Regions from separate parts of the Marinibaculum pumilum genome, predicted to be linked through region 3. Evidence: predicted binding sites of a transcription regulator. Region 3 holds the regulator's gene; each other region holds the start of a gene.

Region 1 (3,950 bases), on a different contig from region 3:
TTCGACCTGGTGCGCGGCAGCGGCGCCAAGATCGCGGTGGACGATTTCGGCACCGGCTATTCCTCGCTGGTCTACCTGCAGAACTTCCCGGTGGACTACCTGAAGGTGGACCGCTCCTTCGTGGCCAACATGCTGGAGAACGAGGAGAGCCGGCAGCTTGTCAGCTCCATCCTGTCGATGGCAAAGAGCCTGCGGATGGAGGCGATCGCGGAAGGCGTCGAGAACGAGGCGCAGATGCGCCACCTGCAGCAGCAGCAATGCGAGTTCGCCCAGGGCTACTATTTCTGCCGTCCCCTGGCGCTGCAGGACGCCCTGGCCTTCGCCGAAGACCGGGAGGCAATGGCCGTCACCACGGCGTCTCTCGCCGCGCAATAGCCGTCCGCACCGCGTCCCGGGACCAGCTGTCCCTGTCTCAGCTGTCCCTGTCTCAGTTGCCCTCGGGCACCACCAGCAGCTGGCGCCCCGCCCGCACCCCGACCGAGACCGGCGTGCTGCCGAAAGTGTCGCCATCGCCCTGGACCGGTTCTCCCGCCGGCGCCTTGATCTCGATCCCGGTGGCGGCATGGATCGAGACATCGCGCAGCCGCGACAGCCGGCCGGTCAGCAGGGCCAGCCCGTAGCGCGCGACGTACAGCGGGCCGCCGCGATGGAACAGGCAGACCTGCAGCTCCGGCCGTCGCAGGTCGGCTGCCGGGGCCGAGACATAGGGGCCGCCATAGTGGCGCCCGTTCGCAACGATCACCGAGCAGGCGCGATGCGCCACCCCGTCCAGCCGCACCTCGAACTCCGGGTAGTGGTAGCGCAGGGCCGCGCGCAGCGACATCAGCACATAGGCCCAGCGACCCAGGCGCCGCTTCAGCCCGCGGGAGACATCGGCCACGACCTGCGCATCGAAGCCGACACCCAGCATCTGCACGAAGGCGCGGTCGGCAATGCCCTGTCCGTTGCACCAGCCGACCGCCACGGCAGCGGTCCGCCCGGCCAGGATCGCGGCCGCCAGGCGGTCCGCATCCGGCCGCAGGCCGATCTCATGCGCGAGAACGTTCGCCGTGCCAAGGGGGCAGAGCGCCAGCGGGAGGTTGCTGCCGTAGAGACCGTTCAGCACTTCGTTGATGGTGCCGTCGCCGCCCGCGGCCACGACGAGATCCCATCCCTGGCCGCTTGCCGCCAATGCCAGCTCCACCGCATGGCCGGGATGCGCGGTGGGCATCACCTCCACCTCACGGCCCGCCGCACGCAAGGCGGACACCAGATCCCGCAGCAGCTGCGGCCGGCGCCAGCCGGCGGTGGGGTTGTGGATCACCAGGATGCGGCGGGCATCAAGCGGCGCTTCCGGAGCGGCAGCGGGCGGGGCCGGCCGGGTGACGGCGGGGCTGGTGACGGCGGGGCGGGGGCCTGCCGGTGCGGGACGGGCGGTCATCCTCCGGGCGGTCCCTCGTGACGGTCTGGCCGGTGCGACATGACACTGCGCATACAATAGCTCCGTGGTTCAAGGAACATTTGCCTTCGCTTTTCACAAAAGATTCACGTGAACATTGACGAACACTACATACACTCCGGCCGCAACTGAAATCATCCAGAGATTCGGATGTCGTTACCTGCCGGCAGGGCCCCGCGATGAACGTCGCACACTGGCCGCAGCGCTACCGCACGATCTGGATATCGGACGTGCATCTGGGCACCCGTGGCTGCAAGGCCGATTTCCTTCTGGAATTCCTCAAGTTCACTGAAAGCGAAACGCTGTTCCTGGTCGGGGATATCGTCGACGGCTGGCGGCTGAAGCGCTCCTGGTACTGGCACCAGGACCATAACGATGTGATCCAGAAGCTGCTGCGCAAGGCCCGCAAGGGCACGAAGGTGATCTACGTGCCCGGCAACCACGACGAAGCCCTGCGCGACTATGTCGACATGCAGTTCGGCGGCGTCGCCCTGAAGGCGCACGACATCCACCAGCTTGCCGACGGCCGGCGCCTGCTGGTGATGCATGGCGACCAGTTCGACGGCATCGTGCGCTATGCCAAGTGGCTCGCCTTCCTGGGGGACACCGCCTACAACATGGCGCTGACGGCGAACACCTGGCTGAACCATGTCCGCAACCGGTTGGGCCTGCCCTACTGGTCGCTTTCGGCGTACCTGAAGCACAAGGTCAAGAACGCGGTCGAATACATCTCGAACTACGAGGTCGCGGTGTCGGAAGAAGCGCGCCGCGCCGGCGCCGACGGGGTGGTCTGCGGTCATATCCACCACGCCGAGATCCGCGACATCGACGGCATCCTGTACTGCAACGACGGCGACTGGGTGGAGAGCTGCACCGCCCTGGTGGAGCATTTCGACGGGCGCCTGGAGATCCTGCGCTGGACCGAGATCCGCGGCGGCCTGGTCGGCAACCCGCTGCCGCTGCTGGCCGCCAGTGGCGCCCTGCAGCCGCGGAGCAGGGCGCCGTCGAGACGCGGCCGCGCGGCCGCGCCGGCCGACGGGGGCGACGAGCGGGAGAAGGAACCGGTCGGGGCCCCGGTCGGCACCGATGGCGGCCGCCTGTCGAAGCTGTTCGGCCTGTTCTGAGGGCGGGGCGCAGTGCCGATGCATCTCGCCCTGGTGACCGATGCCTGGTACCCCCAGGTGAACGGCGTCGTCCGCACCCTGGACACGGTCACCGGCCTGCTGCGGCAGGACGGGCACGATATCACGATCCTCTCGCATGAGGGCTTCCGGACGGTGCCCCTGCCGACCTATCCGGAGATCCGCATCGCCCTGCTGCCCTACCGGCGGCTGTCGCGCCTGCTGGACGAGGCGGCGCCACAGGCCATCCACATCGCCACCGAGGGGCCGGTCGGCTTTGCCGCCTGGCGGTACTGCCGGCGGCGGGGCTATCCCTTCACCACCGCCTATCACACCCGCTTCCCGGAATATGTCGCCGCGCGGCTGCCGCTGACCCTGGCGCCGACCTATCGCATGGTCCGCGGCTTCCACAGCAGTGCCGTGCGCACCATGGTGGCGACCCCGACCCTGCGCAGCGAGCTGCAGGACCGGGGCTTCGGCAACCTGGTCGAATGGGGGCGCGGCGTCGATGTCGACCTGTTCCGGCCGCGGCCACAGGCCGAACGGGACTTCCTGGGCCTGAAGCGGCCGATCTGGCTCTATGTCGGCCGGGTCGCCGTGGAGAAGAACATCCGCGCCTTCCTGGACCTCGACCTGGAGGGCAGCAAGCTGGTGGTGGGCGGCGGCCCGCAGCTGGAGCAACTGCGCCGCGACTATCCCGATGCCTGCTTCGTCGGCCCGAAATACGGCGAGGATCTGGCCCGCCATTATGCCGCCGGCGATGTCTTCGTCTTTCCCAGCCTGACCGACACTTTCGGCCTGGTGATGCTGGAGGCCCTGGCCAGCGGCGTGCCGGTCGCCGCCTTCCCGGTCACCGGGCCGCTGGACGTCATCGCCGACGCGCCGATCGGGCGCCTGGACCGGGACCTGGGCGCGGCGGCGCGGGCCGCGCTCGGCATCCCCGCCGAGGCCTGCCGCGCCTTCGCCCTGCAGCGTTCCTGGCGGCGCAGCGCCGACCAGTTCTTCAGCGCCCTGGCCCCCTTCAGATAGGGATCGGTTCGACAATGCCGCCGGCCAATGCGGCGGGCGCCTGCTGACGTCCTAAAGCGTTCCCAACTCGGGTGGAAGCGGTCACCCGACCACGATGGTCATCCCGGACTTGATCCGGGATCCATTCCGCCAGCCGTGAGATATCTGAACGGCATGCGGAATGGGTTCTCGGGTCAAGCCCGAGAACGACAACGTTTCTATCAAAGATGGGACCGTTCTAGTCCTCGCCCGCCTCGTCGTCCGCTGCATTGTCGCGGACGGCAGGCGGCGGCAGCTGGATCGCCGGCCCCTCCTCCGCCACCGACTGCGGCGGGGCGGGGAGCAAAGGCACCTGGCGCCGCCGCTCCAGGGCCGCGGCATAG
Region 2 (3,950 bases), on a different contig from region 3:
TCGGGATGATCGCGGCGGGCGGCGACGACGATCTCGTCGCGGGCGATCAGCTGGCGGCGCGCGGCGCCGGCCTGCGGCACGAAGACATCCAGCGCGGCGTCGATGGTGCCCGCCGCCAGTTCCGCCTCCATCCGCCGGCGCAGCACCAGGGCGGAGGTCAGTTCCACGGCCGGCGCCTCCTGCGCCACCTGGGCGGCGAGCGGCGGCAGCAGGACCGATTCCAGCATGTCGCGCATGCCGATCACGAAGCGCCGCGGCGCCGCGACCGGATCGAAGGCGCGCCCCTCGTTCACCAGCCCCTCCATCGCCTGCAGGGTCTGGCGCACCCGGCCCGCGATGTTGCGCGCCAGCGGCGACGGCACCAGCACCCGCCCCTGCCGCTCGAACAGCGGGTCGCCGAAGGTCTCCCGCAGGCGGGCCAAGGCGTGGCTGACAGCCGGCTGGGTCAGGTTCAGGCGCTCTGCCGCGCGGGTGACCCCGCCTTCGGCATAGATGGCGTCGAACACCACGAAGAGGTTCAGGTCGATGCGCGATAAATGCATCATATTAATATGATCTCATCATAATCATTCATTTGATTGATATTAGCTGCAGGCCCAGTCTCTCCGCAACCGGACAACGGACAACGCGGGAGCGGATCATGGACTTCGAATTCACCGACCGGGTCAGGGACCTGCAGCAGGCGCTGACCGTCTTCATGGAAGCGCATGTCTACCCCAACGAGGCGCGCTTCGATGCCGAGGTCGCCGAGGGCGACCGCTGGCAGCCGGTGCCGCTGATCGAGGAGCTGAAGGAGAAGGCGAAGGCCGCCGGCCTGTGGAACCTGTTCCTGCCGGACTCCAGCCTGGGTGCCGGCCTGAGCAACTTCGACTATGCGCCGCTGTGCGAGATCATGGGCCGGGTGCCCTGGTCGGCGGAGGTGTTCAACTGCTCCGCCCCCGACACCGGCAACATGGAGGTGCTGGAGCGCTACGGCACGCCGGAACAGAAGAATGCATGGCTGGAGCCGCTGCTCGACGGCCGGATCCGGTCGGCCTTCGCGATGACGGAGCCGGCGGTCGCCTCCTCCGACGCCACCAACATCGCCGCCGAGATCCGCCGCGACGGCGACGATTATGTCATCAACGGCCGCAAATGGTGGACCTCCGGCATTGGCGACCCGCGCTGCCGGGTGATGGTCTTCATGGGCAAGACCGATGCCGGTAATCCCGACCGCTACCGCCAGCAGTCGATGATCCTGGTGCCGCGCGACGCGCCCGGGGTGAAGGTGCTGCGCATGCTGCCCGTGTTCGGCTTCGACGACGCCCCGCACGGCCATGGCGAGGTGCTGTTCGAGGATGTCCGCGTGCCGGCCGCCAACATGCTGCTGGGCGAGGGCCGCGGCTTCGAGATCGCGCAGGGCCGGCTGGGACCGGGCCGCATCCACCACTGCATGCGCCTGATCGGCCTGGCCGAGCGGGCGCTGGAGAAGATGGCCCGCCGGGCGCGGTCGCGCACCGCCTTCGGCCAGCCGCTGGCGGCGCAGAGCGTGACCCTGGAGCGCATCGCCGAGGCGCGCTGCGCCATCGACCAGGCCCGCCTGCTGACCCTGCATGCCGCCTGGAAGATGGACCGCTACGGCAACAAGGCCGCCCGCAAGGAGATCGCGATGATCAAGGTGGTGGCGCCGAACATGGCCTGCCGCGTGATCGACTGGGCGATCCAGATGCATGGCGGCGGCGGCGTAACGGAGGATTTCGACCTCGCCCGCTACTACATCCAGGCCCGCTCGATCCGACTTGCGGACGGCCCGGACGAGGTGCACCGCAACCAGATCGGCCGGCTGGAACTGGCGGCCCTGGCGCCGGAAGCGACCGCGGCCAGGGCGGCCTGAGGCGATCCCGGGAGCCGCCGGCCGGCGGCTCCCGCAAACTGTCATCAAGATTTCATACGGCGCGTCATCCGACTGTCACGGGCCGCTGCTAGCGTCGAAATCAGAACATATCGGTTGTTCGTTCTGATTTTCCGAACGAGGCGGCGATGCTGAACCTCCACCAGGTGGCGGTCACCTACCCCAACGGCGTGCAGGCCCTGCAGCCGGTCAGCGCGGAGATCCCGCGCGGCCGGCTGGTGGTGTTGCTGGGGCCGTCGGGCGCCGGCAAATCCACCCTGCTGCGCTGCCTGAACGGCCTGGTCCGGCCGAGCCGCGGCACCGTCGAGGCCGAGGGGGTGGGGCCGATCTTCGCCTCCGCCGCCGCGCTGCGCCGCCATCGCCGGGACACCGGCATGATCTTCCAGCAGCACCACCTGATCGGCCGCCTGACCGCGCTCCGCAACGTCCTGACCGGCCGCCTGGCAGCGCATCCCGGCCTGCGCACCGTGCTGCCCCTGCCCCGCCACGACCGCCTGCTGGCGCTGCAGGCGCTGGACCGGGTCGGCCTGGCCGACCGCGCGCTGGAACGGGTGGACCGGCTGTCCGGCGGCCAGCAGCAACGGGTGGGCATCGCCCGTGCCATGGCGCAGGAACCGCGCATCGTGCTGGCGGACGAGCCGGTCGCCAGCCTCGACCCCGCCACCGCGGAGCGGGTGCTGGGCGACCTGTTCCGGATCTGCCGCGAGGACGGCATCACCGCCATCGTCAGCCTGCACCAGGTCGCCCTGGCCCGCCGCTTCGCCGACCGGATCCTGGGCCTGACCGACGGCCGGCTGGCCTTCGATGGCGCGCCCGACGGGCTGACCGACAGCATCCTGCAGGAGATCTATGCCGGACCGGCACCGGCCGGTGGGGCCGAACGGCTGGCCGCAGCGGCCGAATAGCTGCCGGCCGATCCCGTCACCCGCCCGCAAGACATGCGGGCCAACCGAGGGAGTGGAAGATGCAGCGTAGGACATTCCTGGCCGCCGCGGCGGCGGCCGTCATTGCGGCCGGCGCCGGCGCCATGCCGGGCCGGGCCGAGGATCCGGAGACCCTGAAGGTCGCGCTTCTGCCGGACGAGAACGCCTCCACAATCATCCAGAACGCGCAGCCCCTGAAGGACTATCTGGAACAGGCGCTGGGCAGGGATGTCGAGCTGATCGTCACCACCGACTATTCCTCGATGATCGAGGCGATGCGCTTCAACCGTATCGATGTGGCCTATTTCGGCCCGCTCTCCTACGTGCTGGCGAAGTCGAAGGCGGCGGCGATCGAGCCGTTCGCCGTCGGCGTGAAGGGCGGCTCGCCGACCTACCAGAGCGTCGTCATCGCCAATCCGGCCGGCCCGGTGAAGGCGATCGCCGACATCAGGGGGCAGACCTTCGGCTTCGGCGATCCCGCCTCGACCTCCAGCCACCTGATCCCGCGGGCCCTGCTGGCGGGCAAGGGGCTCACCGCCGGCACCGACTACGCGTTCGCCCATCTGGGCACCCATGACGCCGTCGCCCGCGCGGTCCAGGCCGGCCAGGTCCAGGCCGGCGGGATGAGCGAGGAGATCTACAAGAAGCTGGTAGAGCGCGGCACCATCGATCCCGCAAAGGTCGTCGTGCTGGAAGAGAGCAAGCCGATCCCGAACTATCCGATCGTGATGCAGGGCGAGCTGTCGCCGGAGCTGAAGGCGCAGATCCGCGCCGCCTTCCTGGAGATGAAGGACCCCGCGATCCTGAAGTCCTTCCGCGCCGAGGGCTTCGCGGCCACCGACGACCAGGCCTATGACGTGCTGCGCGAGACCGCGCAGATCCTGAACCTCGACCTGGCGAAGATGAACTGAGCCCCCAGGCCGGGACGGACGGACGCGAAAGGACGACCGGATGAGCCTCGACAGGCCGTTCGCCGAAGACAGCCATCTGGAGATCCTGGCCAGGGACGGTGCCGCGCGTGCGAAGCGCGGCGCCGTCCTCGGCGCCATCGGCGGCGCCGTCCTGCTGGCCTTCTGGCTGACCGGCATGCTGGATCTCGACCGCTATGCCGATGCCTGGCCGGCGGTGGTGCAGCT
Region 3 (3,950 bases):
ACAGAATGTAGGCCACCGCCACGACGACAAGCAGGCCGGCCAGGGCGCCTATGCCCCCCAGGGTCCAGTACAGGATCTTGCGCATTCGCCGCATGGTGAGGTTCCGACTGCTGTGCAGGTCCCGGCGGGGGCGCCGCTCCGGTATCAGGCGTTCGGATGAGCCATCTTCTCCGGCACCACGGCGCGGTCGAATTCCTCCGCCGAGAGCAGGCCCAGTTCCAGGCAGGCCTCCTTCAACGTGCTGCCGTGGACATGGGCGTGATGCGCCGCCTTCGCCGCATTGTCGTAGCCGATCGACGGCGCCAGCGCGGTGACCAGCATCAGCGAACGGCTCAGCAGGTCGGCGATCCGGTCGGTGTCGGCGCGCATCCCCTCGACCGCGAATTCGGCGAAGTTCTGCATGGAATCGCTCAGCATCGCCACCGACTGCAGCAGGTTGAAGATCATCTGCGGCTTGAAGACGTTCAGCTCGAAATTGCCCTGGCTGCCGGCGAAGCCGATCGCGGCGTCGTAGCCCATCACCTGGGCGCAGACCATGGTCATCGCCTCCGACTGGGTCGGATTGACTTTGCCCGGCATGATCGAGGAGCCGGGCTCGTTCTCCGGCAGGATCAGCTCGCCGATGCCGCAGCGCGGGCCGGAAGCGAGCCAGCGGATGTCGTTGGCGATCTTCATCAGGGAGCAGGCCAGGGTGCGCAGGGCACCCGACGCCATGACGATGGCGTCGTGCGCGGCCAGGGCAGCGAACTTGTTCGGCGCCGGCACGAAGGGCAGCCCGGTCAGGGTGGCGATATGGGCGGATGCCGTCGCCGCGAACTTCGGGTGGGTGTTCAGTCCGGTGCCGACGGCGGTGCCGCCGATCGCCAGTTCCAGCAGGTCGGGCATCACCGCATCGATGCGGCGCAGGTCCGCCTCAAGCTGCGCGACATAGCCGGAGAATTCCTGCCCCAGGGTCAGCGGCACCGCGTCCTGCAGATGGGTGCGGCCGATCTTCACGATCGGGGCGAACTCCGCCTCCTTCCGCCGCAGCGCGTCGCGCAGCACGATCAGCTTCGGCTTCAGCCGGGTCTCCAGCGCCACCGCGGCGGCGATATGCATCGCCGTCGGGAAGGTGTCGTTGGAACTCTGCGACATGTTCACATGGTCGTTCGGGTGCACCGGGTCCTTCGATCCGCGCACGCCGCCGGCCAGTTCGATGGCGCGGTTGGCGATCACCTCGTTGACGTTCATGTTCGACTGGGTGCCGCTGCCGGTCATCCAGACATGCAGCGGGAAATTGCCGTCCAGCTTGCCGGCGACCACGTCCTCGGCCGCCTTCACGATCAGGTCGGCCTTGTCCTGCGGCAGCTTGCCCAGCTCCGCATTGGTCAGGGCGGCGGCCTTCTTCAGGATGCCGAAGGCGGTGATCACCTCCTTCGGCATGATGTCGTTGCCGATCGAGAAATGGTGCAGCGACCGTTGCGTCTGCGCGCCCCAATAGCGGTCGGCGGGCACCTCGATCTCGCCCATGCTGTCGGATTCGATGCGCATATTGTCGGCCATCCGGACCTTCCCCCGTGGTGCCGGGCGCTGCCTGCGCAGGCGCCCTTCGCGCGGTCACGATCCCGCGCGCGGCGCAGTCTAGCCGAGGCGGGCGTGCAGGTGCAGGGGGACCGCCAGAGATGCTTGGGTCGGCAGGGTCAGGCGGCGCTTTCCAGTGCGTAGCCGGCGGAGCGCACGGTGCGGATCAGGTCCTTGTCCTCGCGGCTGTTCAGCGCCTTGCGCAGGCGGCGGATATGCACGTCGACGGTGCGCTGCTCGACATAGACGTCCCGCCCCCAGACGGCATCCAGCAGCTGGTCGCGCGACAGCACCCGGCCCGGATGTTCCATGAAATAGCGCAGCAGGCGGAACTCCGTGGGCCCCAGCCGCACCTCGCGGCCGCTCCGGGTCACCCGATGGGCAGCCAGGTCCATGGTGATGTCACCGGACACCAGCAGTTCCTCGGTCAGGGCCGGGCGGATCCGGCGCAGCACGGCGCGGATCCGGGCGGTCAGCTCGCTGGGGCTGAACGGCTTGGAGATATAGTCGTCGGCGCCGGCATCGAGGCCGCGCACCCGGTCGCTCTCCTCGCCGCGGGCGGTCAGCATGATGATCGGCACGTTGCGGGTCGCCGGGTTGCGGCGCAGCTGGCGGCAGACCTCGAGGCCGGAGAGCTGCGGCAGCATCCAGTCCAGAAGCACCAGATCGGGGCGCTCCTCGGCGACCTTCATCATCGCCTCGTTGCCGTCGGTGGCCTCGTCGCAGCGATAGCCTTCCTTCTCCAGGTTGTAGCGGATCATGGCGACCAGGGCCGCCTCGTCCTCGACGATCAGTACCCGGGGCTTCATCTCTCTTCCATGGGCTGCGATGTTCACGGGCGGTGCCTTAGCGGGTCTGCGCGGCGCTGTCTTCCTCGACCGCTTCCTGCGTCAGATAGGGGGTTTCGTCGCCCTTCGCGCGATCGTCCGCCAGGGTCTCTCCGGTCACCGAATAGAAGACCTGCTCGGCAATGTTGGTCGCATGATCGCCGATCCGCTCGATGTTCTTGGCGATGAACAGAAGATGCGCCCCCAGGGTGATCCAGCGCGGATCCTCCATCATGTAGGTGAGCAGTTCGCGGAACAGCGAGTTGTACATCTCGTCGACTTCCGCATCGCGCTCGATGACCTGCCTCGCCAGTTCCTCGTCCTCCCGCAGGAAGGCGTCCAGGCAGTCCTTGATCTGCGCCTGCACCAGATGGCCCATGCGCGGGATCGCAAAGGAGGGCCGTGCCACCGGCGCCTGGCTCAGCGCGATGGAGCGCTTGGCGATATTGGCGGCATAGTCCGCCACCCGCTCCAGGTCGTTGGAGATCCGCAAGCTGGAGACGATGCGGCGCAGGTCGGAGGCCATCGGCTGGCGCAGTGCCAGCATGCGCACGCACTGCTCCTCCACCTGGCGCTCCAGCGCGTCGACCCGGGTATCGGCCTCGATCGTCTTGCCGGCCAGCCCCACGTCGCGGCGGGCGATGGCGGTGATCGCGGAAGAGAGCTGGGCCTCCGCCAGGCCGCCCATCTGCGCGATGGTGGTCGACAGGGCGGTCAATTCGGCGTCGTAGGACTTGACCGTATGTTCAGCGGCGGGCGCCATGGGTGCCTCCGTTCTCGGGCTGCGGCGGTGCTGCGGCGGCGGTGCGCGGTCTATCGCGCCGCGGCTCAGCCGAAGCGGCCGGTGATATAGGCCTGGGTCTTCTCTTCCCGCGGGTTGGTGAAGACCTGCTCGGTCTCGCCGCACTCCACCAGCACGCCCAGATGGAAGAAGGCGGTGCGCTGCGAGACGCGGGCGGCCTGCTGCATGGAATGGGTGACGATCACGATGGTGAAGTTCTGGCGGAGCTCGTCGATCAGCTCCTCGATCTTCGCGGTCGCGATCGGGTCCAGCGCGCTGCAGGGCTCGTCCATCAGCACCACGTCCGGGCTGACCGCAATGGCGCGGGCGATGCAGAGGCGCTGCTGCTGGCCGCCGGACAGGCCGGTGCCCGGCTGATCCAGCCGGTCCTTCACCTCGTTCCAAAGGCCGGCGCGCTCCAGGCTGGACTGGACCACCTGGTCCATCTCGTCCTTGTTGCGGCACATGCCGTGGATCTTCGGGCCGTAGGCGACGTTCTCGTAGATCGACTTCGGGAACGGGTTCGGCTTCTGGAACACCATGCCGACCAGCGCGCGCAGCTGCACCACGTCCAGGCTGGGATCGTAGATGTCCTGGTCGCCCAGCTTGATCGTGCCGTCGACCCGGGCGATGTCGATATAGTCGTTCATTCGGTTGAGGCAGCGCAGGAAGGTCGACTTGCCACAGCCCGACGGGCCGATGAAGGCAGTGACCTCCTTCTCGGCAATGTCGATGTTGATGTCGTACAGCGCCTGCTTTGCGCCATAGAAGAAGTTCAGCTC

The links. The regulator PhoB, encoded in region 3, activates phosphate uptake and scavenging genes when phosphate is short. The targets are predictions, from matches to a motif close to TNTCATAAAACTGTCA.
Region 1: ACFOGJ_RS15760 (UDP-2,3-diacylglucosamine diphosphatase) is a predicted target of PhoB. The motif match lies at 1,512-1,527, and genes of this name have one in related genera.
Region 2: phnC (phosphonate ABC transporter ATP-binding protein) is a predicted target of PhoB. The motif match lies at 1,936-1,951, and genes of this name have one in related genera.

The regions. Positions count from the first base shown of each region.
Region 1 covers NZ_JBHRTR010000028.1:681,340-685,289, reverse strand. The annotation lists gene ACFOGJ_RS15770 (bifunctional diguanylate cyclase/phosphodiesterase) at 1-375, shown strand, start outside; gene ACFOGJ_RS15765 (diacylglycerol/lipid kinase family protein) at 428-1,420, opposite strand; gene ACFOGJ_RS15760 (UDP-2,3-diacylglucosamine diphosphatase) at 1,618-2,562, shown strand; gene ACFOGJ_RS15755 (glycosyltransferase family 4 protein) at 2,581-3,588, shown strand; gene ACFOGJ_RS15750 (CYTH and CHAD domain-containing protein) at 3,806-3,950, opposite strand, start outside.
Region 2 covers NZ_JBHRTR010000028.1:784,620-788,569, reverse strand. The annotation lists gene ACFOGJ_RS16360 (LysR family transcriptional regulator) at 1-545, opposite strand, end outside; gene ACFOGJ_RS16355 (acyl-CoA dehydrogenase family protein) at 641-1,873, shown strand; gene phnC (phosphonate ABC transporter ATP-binding protein) at 2,020-2,796, shown strand; gene phnD (phosphate/phosphite/phosphonate ABC transporter substrate-binding protein) at 2,856-3,725, shown strand; gene phnE (phosphonate ABC transporter, permease protein PhnE) at 3,766-3,950, shown strand, end outside.
Region 3 covers NZ_JBHRTR010000031.1:81,931-85,880, reverse strand. The annotation lists gene ACFOGJ_RS17845 (penicillin acylase family protein) at 1-94, opposite strand, end outside; gene fumC (class II fumarate hydratase) at 145-1,542, opposite strand; gene phoB (phosphate regulon transcriptional regulator PhoB) at 1,680-2,369, opposite strand; gene phoU (phosphate signaling complex protein PhoU) at 2,407-3,150, opposite strand; gene pstB (phosphate ABC transporter ATP-binding protein PstB) at 3,216-3,950, opposite strand, start outside.